DNA from 3 places in the Vibrio sp. PNB23_22_6 genome. Region 1 is predicted to be linked to each of the others. Evidence: predicted binding sites of a transcription regulator. Region 1 holds the regulator's gene; each other region holds the start of a gene.
The links. Region 1 encodes CRP, which controls carbon source genes, mostly activating them, when cyclic AMP is high. Its sites were predicted from a motif close to TGTGANNNNNNTCACA; they were not measured.
Positions count from the first base shown of each region.

Region 1 (5,668 bases):
TGACACAATTTTTTGCAGCCGCCGGGATCAAGAACCCGCACCTCCAAACCCTGTTACCACGATTTATTCGTAAAAAAGCACTGTTTACGCCTGTTTGGCAAACCTTAGATACCCCTGATGGGGATTTTCTGGATTTAGCTTGGTCTGAAGCAAACCATCATGCCAATAACAAACCCATCTTCGTCCTCTTTCATGGTCTTGAGGGCTGCTTTTACAGTCCTTACGCCAATGGCTTGATGCATGCTTTCTCACAGTCCGGATGGCTATCGGTGATGATGCACTTTCGCGGTTGCAGCGGCAAACCGAACAAGAAAGCCCGAGCCTATCACTCTGGTGAGGTCACTGACGCGCGTCACTTCCTCGAGTATCTTAATCAACGGTTTCCTAATAACCCTAAAGTCGCGGTCGGTATCTCTCTTGGTGGCAATATGTTAGCAAACTACTTGGCGCAGTATAAAGACGACCCTATTTTGAGTGCCGCGGCCATTGTGTCTGCGCCACTGGACTTGGCTGCGTGCGCCAATCGTATTGAGCAAGGCTTCTCTAAGGTCTACAAACGCTACTTGCTTTCATCACTTAAGCGTAATGCGCTGCAAAAGCACGACTTGATCCATGGAGAACTGGCCCTCTCTTATCGTTCGATCAAACGCGTGACTCGCTTATATGAGTTTGATGATCTGATCACCGCACCATTACATGGGTTCAGAGACGCACAGGACTACTATGAGCAATGTTCGGGATTAAGCAAGCTTCAGCAGATCGCTTTACCGACACTGATCATTCATGCCAAAGACGATCCGTTCATGACCGATGCGGTGATCCCTAAGTTTGTTCTGCCCGATAACATTGATTACCGCCTGTATGAGCACGGTGGTCACGTAGGCTTTCTCACTGGCACAGCATTAAAACCTAAATTCTGGCTTGAAGAAGTGCTGCCCGCCTATTATGAGAGTATCGCGGCGAATCATCTTTCTTCTGTATCCGCACAGCAAACTCTGTAAACTAACCATTCGTCATAAACGTTTGAGGTATTTATGATCATTCCTTGGCAAGACATTGCGCCAGAAACGCTAGAAAACTTGATCCGTGAGTTTGTGCTACGAGAAGGCACTGACTACGGCACGGTAGAAATTTCCCTGCAAGACAAAATCGATCAAGTTAAATCACAGCTGGAGAAAGGAGAGGCGGTCATCGTGTTTTCTGAACTGCATGAAACCGTTGATATTCAGTTAAAACAAAAATTTTAATTGCCGCACATTTTACCGTATTTCACTCCATGACAAGCGCTTGTTACATGCTATAGTGGATTATCAACCGTGCAGCGCCACTTCGCTGCACATTGCCAACGAATAATGGACTTGTTTACCTAAGATTCAGCTGGGTAAGTAATTTTTCGACAAGGTTTGTCATGTCAGCGAAACACCCAATCATTGCAGTTACTGGTTCATCCGGTGCCGGTACTACGACCACATCTGAAGCCTTCCGTAAGATGTTCAATATGATGAACGTCAAGCCCGCATGGGTTGAGGGGGACAGCTTCCACCGCTTTACTCGCCCAGAGATGGATGTAGAAATTCGTAAAGCGCGTGATCAAGGCAGACACATCAGTTACTTTGGCCCTCAAGCTAATAACTTCCCTGGACTGGAAGCCTTTTTCCGTCAATTTGGCCAGGATGGCACTGGTAGTGTACGCCGCTATCTGCACACCTTTGATGAAGCCGTACCTTATAACCAAATGCCAGGCACCTTTACCCCGTGGCAAGGTTTACCTGAAAACAGTGACGTGCTGTTCTATGAAGGATTACACGGCGGCGTGGTCGATGGTGATGTCGATGTGGCTCAGCATGTTGATTTTCTGATTGGCATGGTGCCGATCGTGAACTTAGAGTGGATTCAAAAGTTCGTACGCGATACGCGCGACCGAGGTCACTCTCGTGAAGCCGTGATGGATTCAATCGTGCGCTCAATGGACGACTATCTTAACTACATTACACCACAGTTTTCTCGTACCCACATCAACTTTCAACGTGTCCCGACCGTGGATACGTCAAACCCACTTAACGCCAAAGGCATACCAAGTCTGGATGAAAGCTTTGTTGTTATTCGCCTTCGTGGCATTAAAAATGTCGATTTTCCTTATCTACTCGCTATGATTGACGGCTCATTTATGTCACGCCACAACACCATTGTCGTGCCCGGCGGTAAGATGAGCTTTGCCATGGAGCTCATCGTCAGGCCGATTCTGCAACAGCTCATCGAAACGGGTAAAATTGGTTAAAAACCTCGCGAATAAAGTGTTTACTTTTCATACCGTGATCATGTGCACATTTTTGCTTACAAAATCTCCACCATGGCACGATTAAAATCAAGAAATCGTTTTCGAAAAAGGATACTATTTCTAACCGAAACACAAGAGAGCTTGCAGTATAGAAAAGTATTCTTATTCTAGTAAGCTAATTCGGGCTTAGCTAAAATACGGATAGCGCAAGCGTACCCTGCAGAGGAAGTGATATATTATGGTTCTAGGTAAACCTCAAACCGACCCAACACTAGAGTGGTTTCTTTCACACTGTCATATTCATAAATACCCTTCTAAGAGCACGCTAATTCACGCGGGTGAGAAAGCTGAAACGTTGTACTACATCGTTAAAGGTTCTGTTGCGGTTCTTATCAAAGACGAAGAAGGTAAGGAGATGATCCTTTCTTACCTAAACCAAGGTGACTTCATTGGTGAACTAGGTCTATTCGAAGAAGACCAAGAGCGTACCGCATGGGTTCGTGCGAAATCTCCTTGTGAAGTGGCTGAAATTTCGTTCAAGAAATTCCGTCAACTTATTCAAGTAAACCCTGACATCCTAATGCGCCTTTCTGCGCAAATGGCTCGTCGCCTTCAAGTTACTAGCCAGAAAGTGGGTGACCTAGCGTTCCTAGACGTAACTGGTCGTATCGCTCAGACTCTTCTGAACCTTGCTAAGCAGCCAGATGCAATGACGCACCCAGACGGAATGCAAATCAAGATCACTCGTCAAGAAATCGGTCAAATCGTTGGCTGTTCTCGTGAGACAGTAGGCCGAATCTTGAAGATGCTAGAAGAGCAGAACCTAATTTCTGCACACGGCAAAACTATCGTTGTTTACGGGACTCGTTAATTCCGATTAACGTTTAAAAAATTCAAAGCCACCAATAGAAACATTGGTGGCTTTTTTGTTTTAGAAAAACACTGGATTAGCGCCCTCTATTTTTTTCCGTTTGTGCTCTCAAAGATCTTATCTGCCGATGCGGCAACAAATCCTGAGTACAAGTCACCGTTATCCATTGCGTAGCGCTTAGCAAACTCGTAAAAGCCTCCAGGAATCACTTCAACACCTTCCGTAAAGGCCACTGGCACTTTATCGGCCATGGTCGAAGATTGCTCTAGCAACACCTGTGGCGTACCTTTTACTTCGCCGCCGTTTTCGTTGATGGTGAAGCCTGCTGTGCGTAGGTGGTCGTTTACTTGCTTCACTTCTTGGTGTTGGTTAAGTTGGTTTACGCTCACGGTAAAGTGATTTGCGCCGTAACCATGTGCAGCAAGCCAAGAGGCATACTCACTCTCGTTCGCCAACGTTTGGAAATCAGCGTAACTAATCTCCCACAAACGTCCACCATACAAGAAGCCGCTGCCAATCAGCTTTGAAGCATCAACCTGCTCGACCAGTTTATGAACGATGTCTTGCAGCTCTGGCGAACATTCATCGACCTTCAACTCACTGATAAACACTTTTGGTTGCTTTGGATCTGGGTGCTCAAAGTGTTTTGCCACCAGTTTTTTGCTTTCAAATACGTAGTCACCACAGGCTTTATAACCCACTGTCAAAAATGGTTTCGCCAACGTTTCAATACCGAGGGGAGCGACATTAAACGTACGTAGCGCAATATGGTCATTAATCAAAGGCTCATCTTCTTGTAGAAGTTGATGGACTTTAGCAGCAGAAGGGCAAAGACGTTGAATGTAGTCTTGCCATAGCGATTCAAATAACACATCGGGCGTCATAACGACTCCTTGTTATGAAATGTAGAGTTAGAGATAAGAGGAAGTTGACCGCTCGTTCACAGCCCCAAGGCTGTCCAGAATCACGAACACGCGGTCATCAACCTGTGACGGTATGTGAGGCATAAATGCCAGTCAGTCAACACGCGTTGGGGAGTCTTGAGCTCGCCTTTGGCGTTTGCCAGCGCGCTTTACCGGAATCCTAACTTGGTAAATAGCTCTGGCAGATAGAAGCGGTGATACTTTGTTACCGCTTCGTATTTCTCGATTACAGGCTGACACCTGGGCTCAATGTTGCAGGCAAGACCGTCTCGCGACCTTCCACTGATGCCATTGGGTACGCACAGTAGTCTGCTGCGTAGTAAGCACTTGGGCGTAGGTTACCTGACGCCCCCGGACCACCAAACGGTGCATCACCACTGGCTCCCGTCAGCTGACGGTTGCGATTCACGATACCTGCACGAATGTGGTCAACGAAGTATTCCCACTCTTGGTCGTCAGTTGAAACCAGACCCGCAGAAAGACCAAAGCGCGTATCGTTCGCTAGCTCTACCGCTTTCTCTAGCCCTTCGTAGCGCACTACTTGCAGAAGTGGACCGAAGTACTCTTCATCTGGCAGTTCAGCAATGTTCGTCACATCGATGATGCCCGGAGAAACAAACGCCGCTTCGCCCGCTTTCGCTTCAATTAAGCTTTCGCCACCAAGAGCTTGCAGGTTAGCTTGTGCATCCAGAATAAACTTGGCTGCCGCGACCGAAATTTGTGGTCCCATGAATGGCGCAGGCTCAGCAAATGGTTGGTCAACGCGAATGTTACGTGTCGCTTCCACCAACTTAGCAATCACTGCATCACCCTTATCACCAAACGGAATGTACAGACGACGAGCGCAGGTACAACGTTGACCTGCGCTGATGAAGGCTGACTGGATGATGGTGTAAACCGTTGCATCTAGGTCGCCGTAGTTACCCGAAATAACCATCGGGTTATTGCCACCCATTTCCAGCGCCAGCATCTTGTCCGGCTGACCTGCAAATTGACGATGCAGAACATGACCTGTGTTTGCACTACCCGTGAACAGCACGCCATCAATGCCTTTCGCGTCCGCTAGCGCAATGCCGGTTTCTTTCGCACCTTGGACTAGGTTAATCACACCTTTCGGTAGACCCACTTCTTCCCACAGTTTCATGGCTAATTCACCCGTCCATGGCGTTTGCTCAGACGGCTTGAATACCACTGTGTTACCCGCAAGTAGTGCTGGCACGATGTGACCATTTGGCAGATGACCTGGGAAGTTATAAGGGCCGAATACCGCCATTACACCCAATGGGCGGTGACGCAATACAATTTGGTTGCCTGCGGCTTCACGTGTCGCTTCACCAGTACGGTCGTGGTAAGCACGGATAGAAATCGCAATTTTACCTGCCATTGCCGCCGCTTCAGTACGAGTTTCCCAAATCGGCTTACCGGTTTCTTTAGCAATCACTTCGGCAATTTTTTCGCTGTTCTCTTTCACTTTCTCAGCAAAAGCCAACACGATCGCTTCACGCTCTGCAAATGGACGCTTCTTCCAGTCAACAAACGCCTCGCGCGCCGCAGCAACCGCTTGGTTCACTTGCTCTGCCGTCGCGCCTTTGCCCT
Region 1 is NZ_JBNFXP010000030.1:14,749-20,416, forward strand. It holds gene ACVA54_RS17700 (hydrolase) at 1-1,001, shown strand, start outside; gene ACVA54_RS17705 (YheU family protein) at 1,035-1,247, shown strand; gene ACVA54_RS17710 (phosphoribulokinase) at 1,409-2,278, shown strand; gene crp (cAMP-activated global transcriptional regulator CRP) at 2,517-3,149, shown strand; gene ACVA54_RS17720 (DUF1338 domain-containing protein) at 3,236-4,033, opposite strand; gene astD (succinylglutamate-semialdehyde dehydrogenase) at 4,299-5,668, opposite strand, start outside.

Region 2 (5,668 bases), on a different contig from region 1:
GCCACCGTTTCCAAGCAACCAAAGTTGCCACATTGACATTGTTCGCCTAAAGGGTCGATTTGAATATGGCCGATTTCACCCACGTTGCGATTAAAACCAAGGAATACCTCTCCCTTTACAATGATACCCGCTCCCGTACCTCGGTGAACACTAACTAGAATAGAGTCTTGGCAGTCTTGACTTGCACCAAAGTAGTGCTCGGCTAATGCCATGCTGCGAACATCATTACCGACAAAGCAGGCAGTATTAAACTTTTCACTAATGATCTCCCCAAGCGCGAGGTTATCGATATCAGTGTTTGGCATATACTCGACAACCCCTGTGGTTGGGTTAACCAAACCAGGAAGGGTAATACCAATTGCAATGAGCTGATCAATCTTATCTTGGCAACGATCACGAAAACCTTTCAATAACTCAATTAACCCTGTAATCAAGTCAGCTTGATTTGAGTAATGAAGTTCGTGCTGATCGGTAACTAAAGCCGTTCCGCCCAGATCGTATAAACAGAACTGAACATAGTCACGGCCCAATCGAATGGCGATAGAGTGGAATGGCTTCACTTCAGTGGTCAACGAGATAGCTCGGCGACCACCAGTAGAAGCTTGTTGCGCGACCTCTTTAATTAGGCCGTGCTCTAAAAGTTGACGGGTTATTTTGGTAACACTTGCTGGAGCAAGCTGACTTACATCGGCTACCTGTATGCGGGAGATAGGACCTTGTTGGTCGATCAACCTATAAACAGCAGCACTGTTCAACTGCTTTACTAAATCTACATTACCAATCTGTCCGCCATTCATGCTTAATTTTGCTCGTATTGTCCGTTAACAACCGTCGCTTTTACATTGAAGTCACGATCGAAAATAGTTAGGTTTGCCACCATACCTTTTCGAATTCGGCCAAGACGCTCCTCAACACCGATAGCGGTAGCTGGATAAAGCGTAGCCATTCGTAGAGCTTCGTCTAAAGCGATGCCCGCGTGCTCAACGGTGTTCTGAACTGCTTCAATCATTGTCAGAGCTGAGCCGCCTAGTGTGCCGTTTTCATCAACACACTTACCATCTCGGTAATATACTTTCTTACCAACAAAAATAAAGTGATCCATGTCGGCACCTGCTGGAGCTGTGGCATCGGTCACCAAAACAAGCTTTTCACCTTTGATTTTATGCGCAATACGGATGTTCGCGTAATCAACATGGAAACCGTCTGCAATGATGCCTGCGTAAACTTCAGGCGTATCGTAAATAGCGCCCACAACACCAGGTTCACGACCCACCATTGGTGTCATCGCATTAAACAGGTGTGTAGCAAAGGTAATGCCTGCTTCAAAGCCTTCACGCGCTTCAGCATAGGTTGCATTCGTGTGGCCGATAGATACCACGATGCCAGCCGCTTTCAAACGTGAGATGTGCTCAGGATCGTTTTGTTCTGGTGCCAATGTTACTTTTGCAACGATGTCTGCGTTTTCACAGATAAGATCAATCATGCCGTCATCTGATGGGCGAATGAAATCAACGCTGTGGATGCCTTTTTTGGCAACGTTAAGGTAAGGGCCTTCTAAATGTAGGCCTAGTGATTGGTTTTTATATTGGTTGTGGTATTCGCGAGCTGCTGCGATTGAAGCACGCATGTCTTCGTCAGATGAAGTGATAAGGGTAGGCAGAAAGCTCGTACAGCCAGACTTTAAGTTCGCGTTATGCATAATCTGCATGGTTTCTGGTGTGATTTCGTCGTTAAGCATTACGCCACCACAGCCATTTAACTGAAGGTCTATGAAGCCTGGGCTTAGGTTTGCACCGTTTAAATCTCTAACTTCAATAGTCTCTGGTAATTGAGTCACAGGCACTACCGAGTGTATCTGATCGTTTTCAATGATAACCGCATGGTGGGTGAGAACGTCACTACCGGTATAGATTTTACAGTTACTTAGCGCGTACATATTCAGCGAGTCCTTATAAATTAGAATTCAATTTCTGCCTTGTTATCTAGATGATGTGCGAGTGAATCCTATGGATTACTTAGTTTGTATCACTGATTTAGATAACAGGTCACATACAGCAAGTCGCGTTTTATTAATGTTATTGTCATTGTAACCATTTGAAAAATATTGAATTAATTGCTTGTTGTTATTATTTTTCAGAGCAAAGCTACTGCGATTAGCCTGTTGAGAGACTAAAATAACACTGATTCTTTCTTGCATATAGTGCGAGAATTTTATCGTTAAAACGCCATTTTTTCGTATAATAAAATAAGTTTTATGATCTCGCTAGCAAAAACCTTTCTATTGGGCGATTTCTGGTGATTGTGATCACAAACAATGAGGTTTTAATTTGCGGAGCAAAATTAATATCATAAACTGGTGCGAACTAAATTGAACGACTGAAATAAGTCTTCAACAAAACATAAAATCCTATAGGGGGAACTTAAGGTGAATATTCTTGGGTACGCGCAGAAGTTAGGTAAAGCACTTATGCTTCCTATCGCAACGCTTCCAGTTGCAGCGCTTTTACTACGTTTGGGTCAAGGCGACCTTTTAGATATTCCATTTATGGCTCAAGCGGGTGGTGCGATCTTCGGTCAACTTCCACTTCTCTTTGGTCTAGGTATTGCGATCGGTCTTTCTAAAGATGGTCAAGGTGCTGCTGGTCTAGCTGGTGCCGTGGCTTACTTTGTAATTACAGCAACAGCAACAACAATCAATGCTGACGTAAATATGTCATTCTTTGGTGGTATCATTGCTGGTATTATCGCTGGTCACTCTTACAACGCTTTCCATGCGACGCGTCTTCCTGAGTGGTTGGCATTCTTCTCTGGCAAACGTCTAGTACCTATCATGGCGGGTCTTTTCGCGCTAGTAGCAGGTGCAATCGCTGGTGTTGTTTGGCCATCAATTCAAGCTGGTCTTGACGCTCTAGCACACGCGGTATCAACGTCTGGCGCTATCGGTCAGTTTGTATACGGTACACTTAACCGTGCGCTTATCCCTGTAGGTCTACACCACGTATTAAACTCGTATTTCTGGTTCGGTATGGGTACGTGTCAAGAAGTTATAGTTTCTGGCGCAACAGCAGCTGGTCAAGCACTTCCTGCACTACAACAGCTTTGTGTTGACCCTTCTCTAGCTAAGACTCTAGTTGTTGGTCAAGCTCACACATTTGAATTCGCAAACTCTGTCACTCCAGAAATCACTGCAACAGTTAAAGAAGTAACTGAAACCGTTAAATCTGGTGACCTACACCGCTTCTTTGGCGGCGATAAGAGCGCTGGTGTATTCATGAACGGTTTCTTCCCTGTAATGATGTTCGGTCTACCGGGTGCAGCACTTGCTATGTACCTCGCTGCACCAGTTGAGAAACGCAGCCAAGTTGGTGGCGCGCTATTCTCAGTAGCATTCTGTTCATTCCTAACAGGTATTACTGAGCCTCTAGAGTTCATGTTCGTATTCCTAGCACCTGCACTATATGCAATGCACGCGGTGTTCACAGGCTTGTCTCTAGTAATTGCAAACATGTTTGGTACGCTACACGGCTTTGGTTTCTCTGCAGGTCTTATCGACTTCGTATTGAACTACGGTCTAGCAACTAAGCCTCTAGTACTGCTTGCTATCGGCCTAGGTTTTGGTGCCCTATACTTCTTCACATTTAGCTTCGCAATCCGCGCGTTCAACCTAAAATCGCCTGGTCGTGAAGATGACGACGAAGACACGCCTGCAGCAGCACCAGCAGGTGAAGCGAAAAAAGGTGACCTAGCTCGTCAATACCTAAAAGCATTAGGTGGTCACGACAACCTAACGTCTATCGACGCATGTATCACTCGTCTACGTCTAACTCTTAAAGATCGCTCTATCGCTGATGAAGCAGTACTTAAGAAACTAGGTGCGAAAGGTGTTGTGAAACTGGGTGAAAATAACCTTCAAGTTATCCTTGGTCCTCTTGCAGAAATCGTTGCTGGTGAAATGAAAGCAATCGGTTCAGGTGAAGACCTATCAGATGTAAAACTTCCGTAATTACATCTTAAGACTCTCTATTAAGACCTCCTTCGGGAGGTCTTTTTTTGTTTTGAGGGGATTGAATCTACACCGCTTTCAAGCGAAGTAGCGAAATATTGCTTTTTTAACGACGGTTCTTGTTGTCTAATCGCTAAGAATTGTGGATCATTAGGAATAATGCACTCTGCAAAACCAACCTTGGTTGCGGAGTACTGTTTTCTCTGACAATACTAATATTTTTGAGGTGCTATAGATGAGTGAAGCTGATGCTCGTCCATCAAACTTTATTCGCCAGATCATTGATAAAGATCTAGCGGATGGTAAACACACTAGCGTGCATACTCGATTCCCGCCAGAGCCAAATGGCTACTTGCACATCGGTCATGCTAAGTCTATCTGTTTGAACTTCGGTATTGCTCAGGACTACCAGGGTCAATGTAACTTACGTTTCGACGATACAAACCCTGAAAAAGAAGACATCGAATACGTTGAGTCTATCAAGAAAGATGTAAACTGGTTGGGCTTCGAGTGGGATGGTGAAGTATGTTACTCATCAAACTACTTCGATAAGCTTTACGAATATGCAATTGAATTGATTAACAAAGGCTTAGCGTATGTAGATGAGCTAAGTCCAGAGCAGATCCGTGAATACCGCGGCACACTAACTGCGCCAGGTAAACCAAGCCCTTATCGTGATCGTCCTATTGAAGAAAACCTAGCGTTATTTGAAAAAATGCGTGCGGGTGAATTCGAAGAAGGTAAAGCATGTCTACGCGCGAAGATCGACATGGGTTCTTCATTCATGGTTATGCGTGATCCAGTGATTTACCGTGTACGTTTTGCTACTCACCATCAGACTGGTGACAAGTGGTGCATTTACCCAATGTACGACTTTACACACTGTATTTCTGATGCGCTAGAAGGCATTACGCATTCTATCTGTACGTTAGAATTTATGGACAACCGTCGTCTTTACGATTGGGTTCTGGAAAATATCACGATTGATTGCCGTCCACACCAGTACGAATTCAGCCGCCTGAATCTTGAGTACACGGTGATGTCTAAGCGTAAGCTAAACCAGCTTGTGACTGAAAAATTGGTTGATGGTTGGGATGACCCGCGCATGCCAACAGTATCAGGTCTCCGTCGCCGTGGTTTCACGCCAGCATCAATCCGTGAATTCTGTAAGCGTATCGGTGTAACAAAGCAAGAGAACATGATCGAATTCGGTTCTCTAGAATCTTGTATTCGTGATGATCTAAACGAAAATGCACCGCGTGCGATGGCTGTTCTAGATCCAGTTAAGATTGTTATTGAGAACTACGAACAAGGCGCTGTTGAAACACTAACGCTTGCAAATCATCCAAACAAACCTGAAATGGGTGAGCGTGAAGTACCATTTACTCGCGAAGTATGGATTGAGCGTGAAGACTTCCGTGAGGAAGGCAACAAGAAGTACAAGCGTCTGGTTCTAGGTAAAGAAGTTCGCCTGCGTGGCGCTTACGTAATCAAAGCAGAACGCGTTGAGAAAGATGCGGAAGGTAACATCACAACTATCTTCTGTACTTACGATGTCGATACGCTAGGTAAGAACCCAGCTGATGGTCGTAAAGTGAAGGGTGTTATCCACTGGGTATCTGCGGATAAAGCATTGCCTGCAGAAATCCGTTTGTACGATCGTTT
Region 2 is NZ_JBNFXP010000015.1:56,404-62,071, forward strand. It holds gene nagC (DNA-binding transcriptional regulator NagC) at 1-797, opposite strand, end outside; gene nagA (N-acetylglucosamine-6-phosphate deacetylase) at 800-1,936, opposite strand; gene nagE (N-acetylglucosamine-specific PTS transporter subunit IIBC) at 2,426-4,003, shown strand; gene glnS (glutamine--tRNA ligase) at 4,239-5,668, shown strand, end outside.
Region 2: nagE (N-acetylglucosamine-specific PTS transporter subunit IIBC) is a predicted target of CRP. The motif match lies at 2,295-2,310, and genes of this name have one in related genera.

Region 3 (5,668 bases), on a different contig from region 1:
GTGATTTCAATCATTGCGTCATGTTCAGCATGGTGAGAGCCTTGCTTGACCAAGCCCGAGTAACTGGTGATACGCCAATTTCTATCAATTGAATTTTGCAGCTCTTTGGCGGTGAGTTCTGCCAACTCCGCTTGTTCCGCCACATACATTTCGTCATGCTGTTTCGGAGGATCGCAAATCACCACGCTGTCGAGGCTCTCTTGCTGCTTTTTAAGGCCAAGAAATAAGTCGTTGATGCCCCCCTCTTGGCCATTTTGCACCAAGTAACCAATCGCACTTTGATGCACACCGGTTGGTTCTTTGGTTGAGCGACCATTACGCAGTGGCGAAGCTCCAATGAAACAGGCATATACGGCGCGCGTTAACGCGACATAGATAAGACGCAAATCTTCAGCAAGGCGTTCTTTATCTGCCTGTTTTAACGACGCATCATTGCTCGTGATATCCAGGACCGTCCGATCGTTCTCAGCATCGTAGTATTTAGCTTCGCTCGCCTCGCGGTAGCCAAACACAAATGGCAGAAATACCAAGTCATATTCCAAGCCTTTGGATTTGTGAATGGTGACGATTTGCACCAAGTTACGTTCCGATTCCAAGCGCTGAATTTGGTCATCGCTGCCACCAAGACCATGCTGTGCATCGCTGATGGATTGTGCCAACCAACGCAGCAAGCCGTGGTCGCTGTCTAGTTCGTTACTCGCCTGCTGTAGTAGTTCACCGATGTGCATCAAATCGGTAAGTACTCGCTCACCATTTTCACCTTGTGAACTCGAACCTTCTTCCAGCAAACGTTCTGCTATATGACGTTTGCTGATCACCGCTCGCAGCATTGGCAATACACCGCGTTGCACCCAAAGCTTGCGGTATTCTTTAAACTCATTGACCGCGTTTTCCCACACGGTTTCATCGTTGTTGAGGGCATCTAAACTTGCTGCATCCAGCGCAAACAACTCTGACGCTAAGCTGGCACGCAATGCTCTATCGTTTTCTGCCGTCAGCACGGCTTGCAACAAGCGTTGTAAATCTTGCGCGACTGTACTGGTAAATACGCTATCTCGGTTAGATAAGTAAACGCTGGCAATGCCTTGGTCTGCCAACGCTTGTTTGACCATGCGACCTTCGCTACCGGTTCGCACCAAAACCGCAATGTCACCCGCTTTAACAGGCTTTTGCTTCTCGCCATTAACAAGACACGCTTGGCCTTGTTGCGCCGAGGTCAAAATGGTTTGAATTTGGCTTGCTGTCGCCTCTGCCATCGCAGTCAGGTATTCACCTTTTGCCAGTGGTTTATCTTCGGCTTCTTGCAGCCAATACGTCAGCGCAGGTTGCTTTTGCCCACCCATGGTCCAAATGCGTTTATCCGCACTAGGGCTGTAACTCACTGGTAGAAATGGAATGTCCGAATCGTAAATAAACGGGCTATCTGGCAACTCAAAAATCTGGTTTACCGCCGACACCATCTCCGCACTCGAGCGCCAGTTAGTGCCTAACGTGTAGTGAGCACTAACTTGATTGCGCGCCTTGATGTAGGTAAAGATGTCTGCACCACGGAAACCATAAATCGCCTGTTTCGGGTCACCGATCATAAACAGACCGCACTCTGGGTTATCTAGGTAAATACGGCTAAAAATACTGTATTGCAGTGGGTCGGTATCTTGGAATTCATCGATCATCGCAACAGGGTAAAGCGTACGAATGCGCTCTTTCAGCAGTGCGGTTTCATCGGTATCAATCGACGCCGATAACTGGGTCAGCAAGTCATCAAACGACAGCCATTGCTTCTGATTTTTTGCCTTCGCCAGCATCTCACGACAATGCTCAATCGCATGCGCTAATAGTGGTGCTTTAAGGCTAATTGGGGTAGCTAGAAAGGCTTCAATGTCCTCAAACACCGGATGCTGCGGCGCGGTGCCTTTCGGGGTTTTCTCAAGCAACACATTCTGCGCAAATTTTTCCAGTTTGTCTGGATAGTCATACCCCGTCGTTTCTGTTGCCGCCCAAACGTTAACGGCCTCTAACCAAGTTGGCAGCGATTTCTTGGTGTAACTGCGTTTATTGACATCTGAACCTGAGATCAACGCTAAGAAATCCTCTTGGCTATCACGCCATTGGGTTTTCAGTGCATCTATTTGTTTTAAGTTTTGCTCGTGCAAATCTGCGAGACTGCCCTGCATTGCAGGCACAGACAAGCTCAATGGTGCGCCTGTTAAGTAGTTACCGATGTCATAAAGCAACTCCGATGGCGAACCCCATAGTTGACGCACTTCGCCAGCCAAAGCAAATGGTAATGGGTAAAAATTACGACGCCAGTAGTCCGCCACCACTTGAGCTTTTAGGTGGCTCTCGTCCGTCACAAATTCATTCTCAAAGCGGCTGCCCGATTCAAAAGCGTTTTGCGTTAGCATGCGTTGGCAGAAACCGTGGATGGTGTAGACCGCGGCTTCATCCATTTGACGCTCCGCTTGCAACAAGATCTCTGTCGCTTGCTTGTGATCATCAATGGCTTCTAGCAGTGGTTTGATCACCGGATCACTGCTTTGACCTCGAGCGAATGCGATCCTCGCATCGTGAATTCGAGCACGAATACGATCGCGTAGCTCGGCTGTCGCCGCTTCGGTAAAGGTCACCACCAGAATTTGGTCCACCGTTAATGGAACGCGGTGCTTGGTTTCTATACTGCCATGTCCCAATAAGAGACGCAGGTACAAACCCGCAATAGTAAAGGTTTTCCCTGTACCTGCGGATGCTTCGATTAACCTTGCCCCATGCAATGGAAAAGTCATGGTTTGCAGTGGTGCTGCTACTGACATTTGCGCCATAACGCTGAATCTCTCCGGATTTTTGACAAGGACGTCTTGAGCTTCAGAGGTTAAGTCATCTCTAAAGATCAACTCGTCCTATATTGTGATCTATCGTTAATTTTTCTATTTATATGTCTAACAGTTTGGAATATTTAGACTTTTGTGCGATCTCACTCACGGTTATCATGATGGAGTACCGTTAATATTCGCCTCACGAGATAAGCCAAGCCTTTCTGGCGGTGATACTCAAAAGAATCATGGTCCCTCTGACCTTGTGGCCGTACAGCGAACGCCCTACACAAAATAATGATTTTCTGGCGGCCACTCTACTCTTTCCCATCCCCAAGCATTCCAACTTAGTTATCATCTGAAGCATCTTTTGTCGCCAATCTTGCACCTTGCAAAACCAACGCCGTCAACATGCGAACTTCGGCTGCGAGTTCATCGTTCCAAGCAGGCCAAATACGCGAGATGTACGCGTTATTGCCTTCACCTGGGCTCAGGTAGCTGTCATTGAAAGCGTCCGCCATTTTCTTGAGTGACTTCTCTTCATCGTCCGCCCAATGGCCACGACTAAAGCCCGCTTCAACACACGCCAGTGCTGTTTTCGGGAAGTATGGTAATGGCTTGGTCATGCCTTCAAAAAACAAACGCACCAATTCGGCAAGACGTTGTTTCGCTTGCGCAGCGTCCGCCATTTCAGGGAAGATCAGATGAACTGCACCTTCCTTGCGGTCGTAACCAATAATATGAGTCTTCTTCACATGGCCAGAAGCCGACATCGCGAGGTGATCAATCCACGCCGCAAGGTAATCTTGCGCACGAATTTTCCCGCTTCGATAACGAATCAAACCGGACTGATAGCATTGAGTGAGCCAACCTGTTAGGCGGATATTCTTACCCTCCCCCCTACTTTCATCAAAAAGCGCATCAAAGATAAGGTCGATCTCTAAATCGTCTTGTGGCGCGCCAGAGAGAAACGCCAACTTATCCACCAGCTCTTCCGCTTGCACGCGGTTGGTTTCAAACTCGATATCACCAAACGCTCCTACTGGCAATTTGCCCTGAGCACGTTGCTCACTCATAAAATGCTTCAGCACATCCGCTTTGGCCGCAGGTTGAGTAAGCGCGGTTTCGAGCAGGGTTGTCAGCAGTTCACCGCGCATCTGATAACTTTCTAACCCGCCTAATACAAACGGTTCATCGTCTTCCATCACTGGTAAAGGCGGCTCAAACATCACTTTCAAACGACGATTAAAGAAATACTGAACCGGCAAACGCCAGAAACGTTGAAGCTCGACCAAATCCAATTCGATGGGAAATGTCGCGCCCAGCAAGTAATCATCCAATGCACGGTTAAACTCACGGCGCGCATGACCTTGCGATTGACTGCTTTGGGTCAATGCCGCAGGAATCCACTCTTTGGCATAGCTTGAGTGAGAACCTTGAAATGCATTTGGGCTAAACGGCACCATAGCATGCACATTCACTAACTCTTTTAACAGCTTATCGCCGGACTCATCAACGGGCTGATTTTCATCGCCTGCCAAACAGTAATTCTGCTGACAGTACTCCATTAACTCAGAAACCAGTACCGATGGCACTCGTTCCGTGTTGTCTTGAATCGAACGCCCTACGTAACTGATGTACAGTGTTTGCTGAGCAGAAAGCATTGCTTCGAGGAACAGATAACGGTCATCGTCTCGGCGTGAACGATCGCCTGGCTTGGTTCGCCCCGTCATTAAATCAAAACCTTCTGGCGGCATAGAACGCGGGTATACGCCATCATTCATGCCTAATAAACACACCGCTCGAAATGGAATCGAGCGCATTGGCATCAGGGTACAGAAGTTCACTTGGCCAGCGAGGAAACGCTGGCTAACACGGGTGCCAGACAGTTTATTTTTCAGGTATTGGTTAATGATGGATGGTGACAAAGCGTCATTAAAAGCGGCATCAGCAAGCTGTTCTTTTAGCTGGCTTAAGGTATCGCGAATCGACTTCAATGCCATTTCGCCTTCTAACTCCACTGAGAAGAAGTCATCCAGCATTGCGATCAAGGTTTCACGCCAAGCATCAATCGACTGAACATGCGACAGTTTGCGGCGATATTGACTGATTTGTTGGATAAAGTGCGCCAGTTTGCCAGCGAGCTCAGCCCCCATACCTTGCACTTCATTGTATGGCGATAAACTGCCTTCTTGCGCTTCAAATAAGCCCGCCGATTCCGGCATCGCATAACCCAGTAGCATGCGTTGAATACCAAACTGCCACGTGTTTTGACGCGTTTCAGGCAGTTCAAATTCGCTGCCCGTGTTGGCATCGAGTCCCCAGCGAATACCCGATTCTTCCACCCATTGTTTCGCTTGTAGGAAGTCGTCTTCACTTAAGTCAAAACGTTTCAAAATGGCTGGCGTTTCCAGCAACTCTAATAGTTCGGAAGCCAAGCAGCGCGTATTCGGTAAATTAACCAGTTGCATGAAGGCCGCCAAGATTGGGCTTTCTTGGTCAGCGGTTCGGTCAGAAATCGAATACGGAATAAATCGCTCACCCGGCGCATTGCCAAATACGGCTTGAATCGCAGGGCTGTAAGCATTGATGTCCGCCACCATCACGATGATATCACGCGGCTTTAGGTTTGGATCAGCGTCAAACATCGCCAATAACTGGTCGTGTAGCACTTCGACTTCTCGCATCGGACTGTGGCAAGAGTGCAAGCTCAGAGACTTGTCACCCAAGCTCACCACTTGTTTGTGGCTGCTACTATCGATTTTTTGGTCGTCTTGATGCTCTTCTAGATTAAGAATATCCGCTTGCAGTTGATGGAGCAGACTGTCGCGTTCGATCTCAACAAAAGCCTCAATTTC
Region 3 is NZ_JBNFXP010000016.1:28,997-34,664, forward strand. It holds gene recB (exodeoxyribonuclease V subunit beta) at 1-2,819, opposite strand, end outside; gene recC (exodeoxyribonuclease V subunit gamma) at 3,158-5,668, opposite strand, start outside.
Region 3: recB (exodeoxyribonuclease V subunit beta) is a predicted target of CRP. The motif match lies at 2,965-2,980, and genes of this name have one in related genera.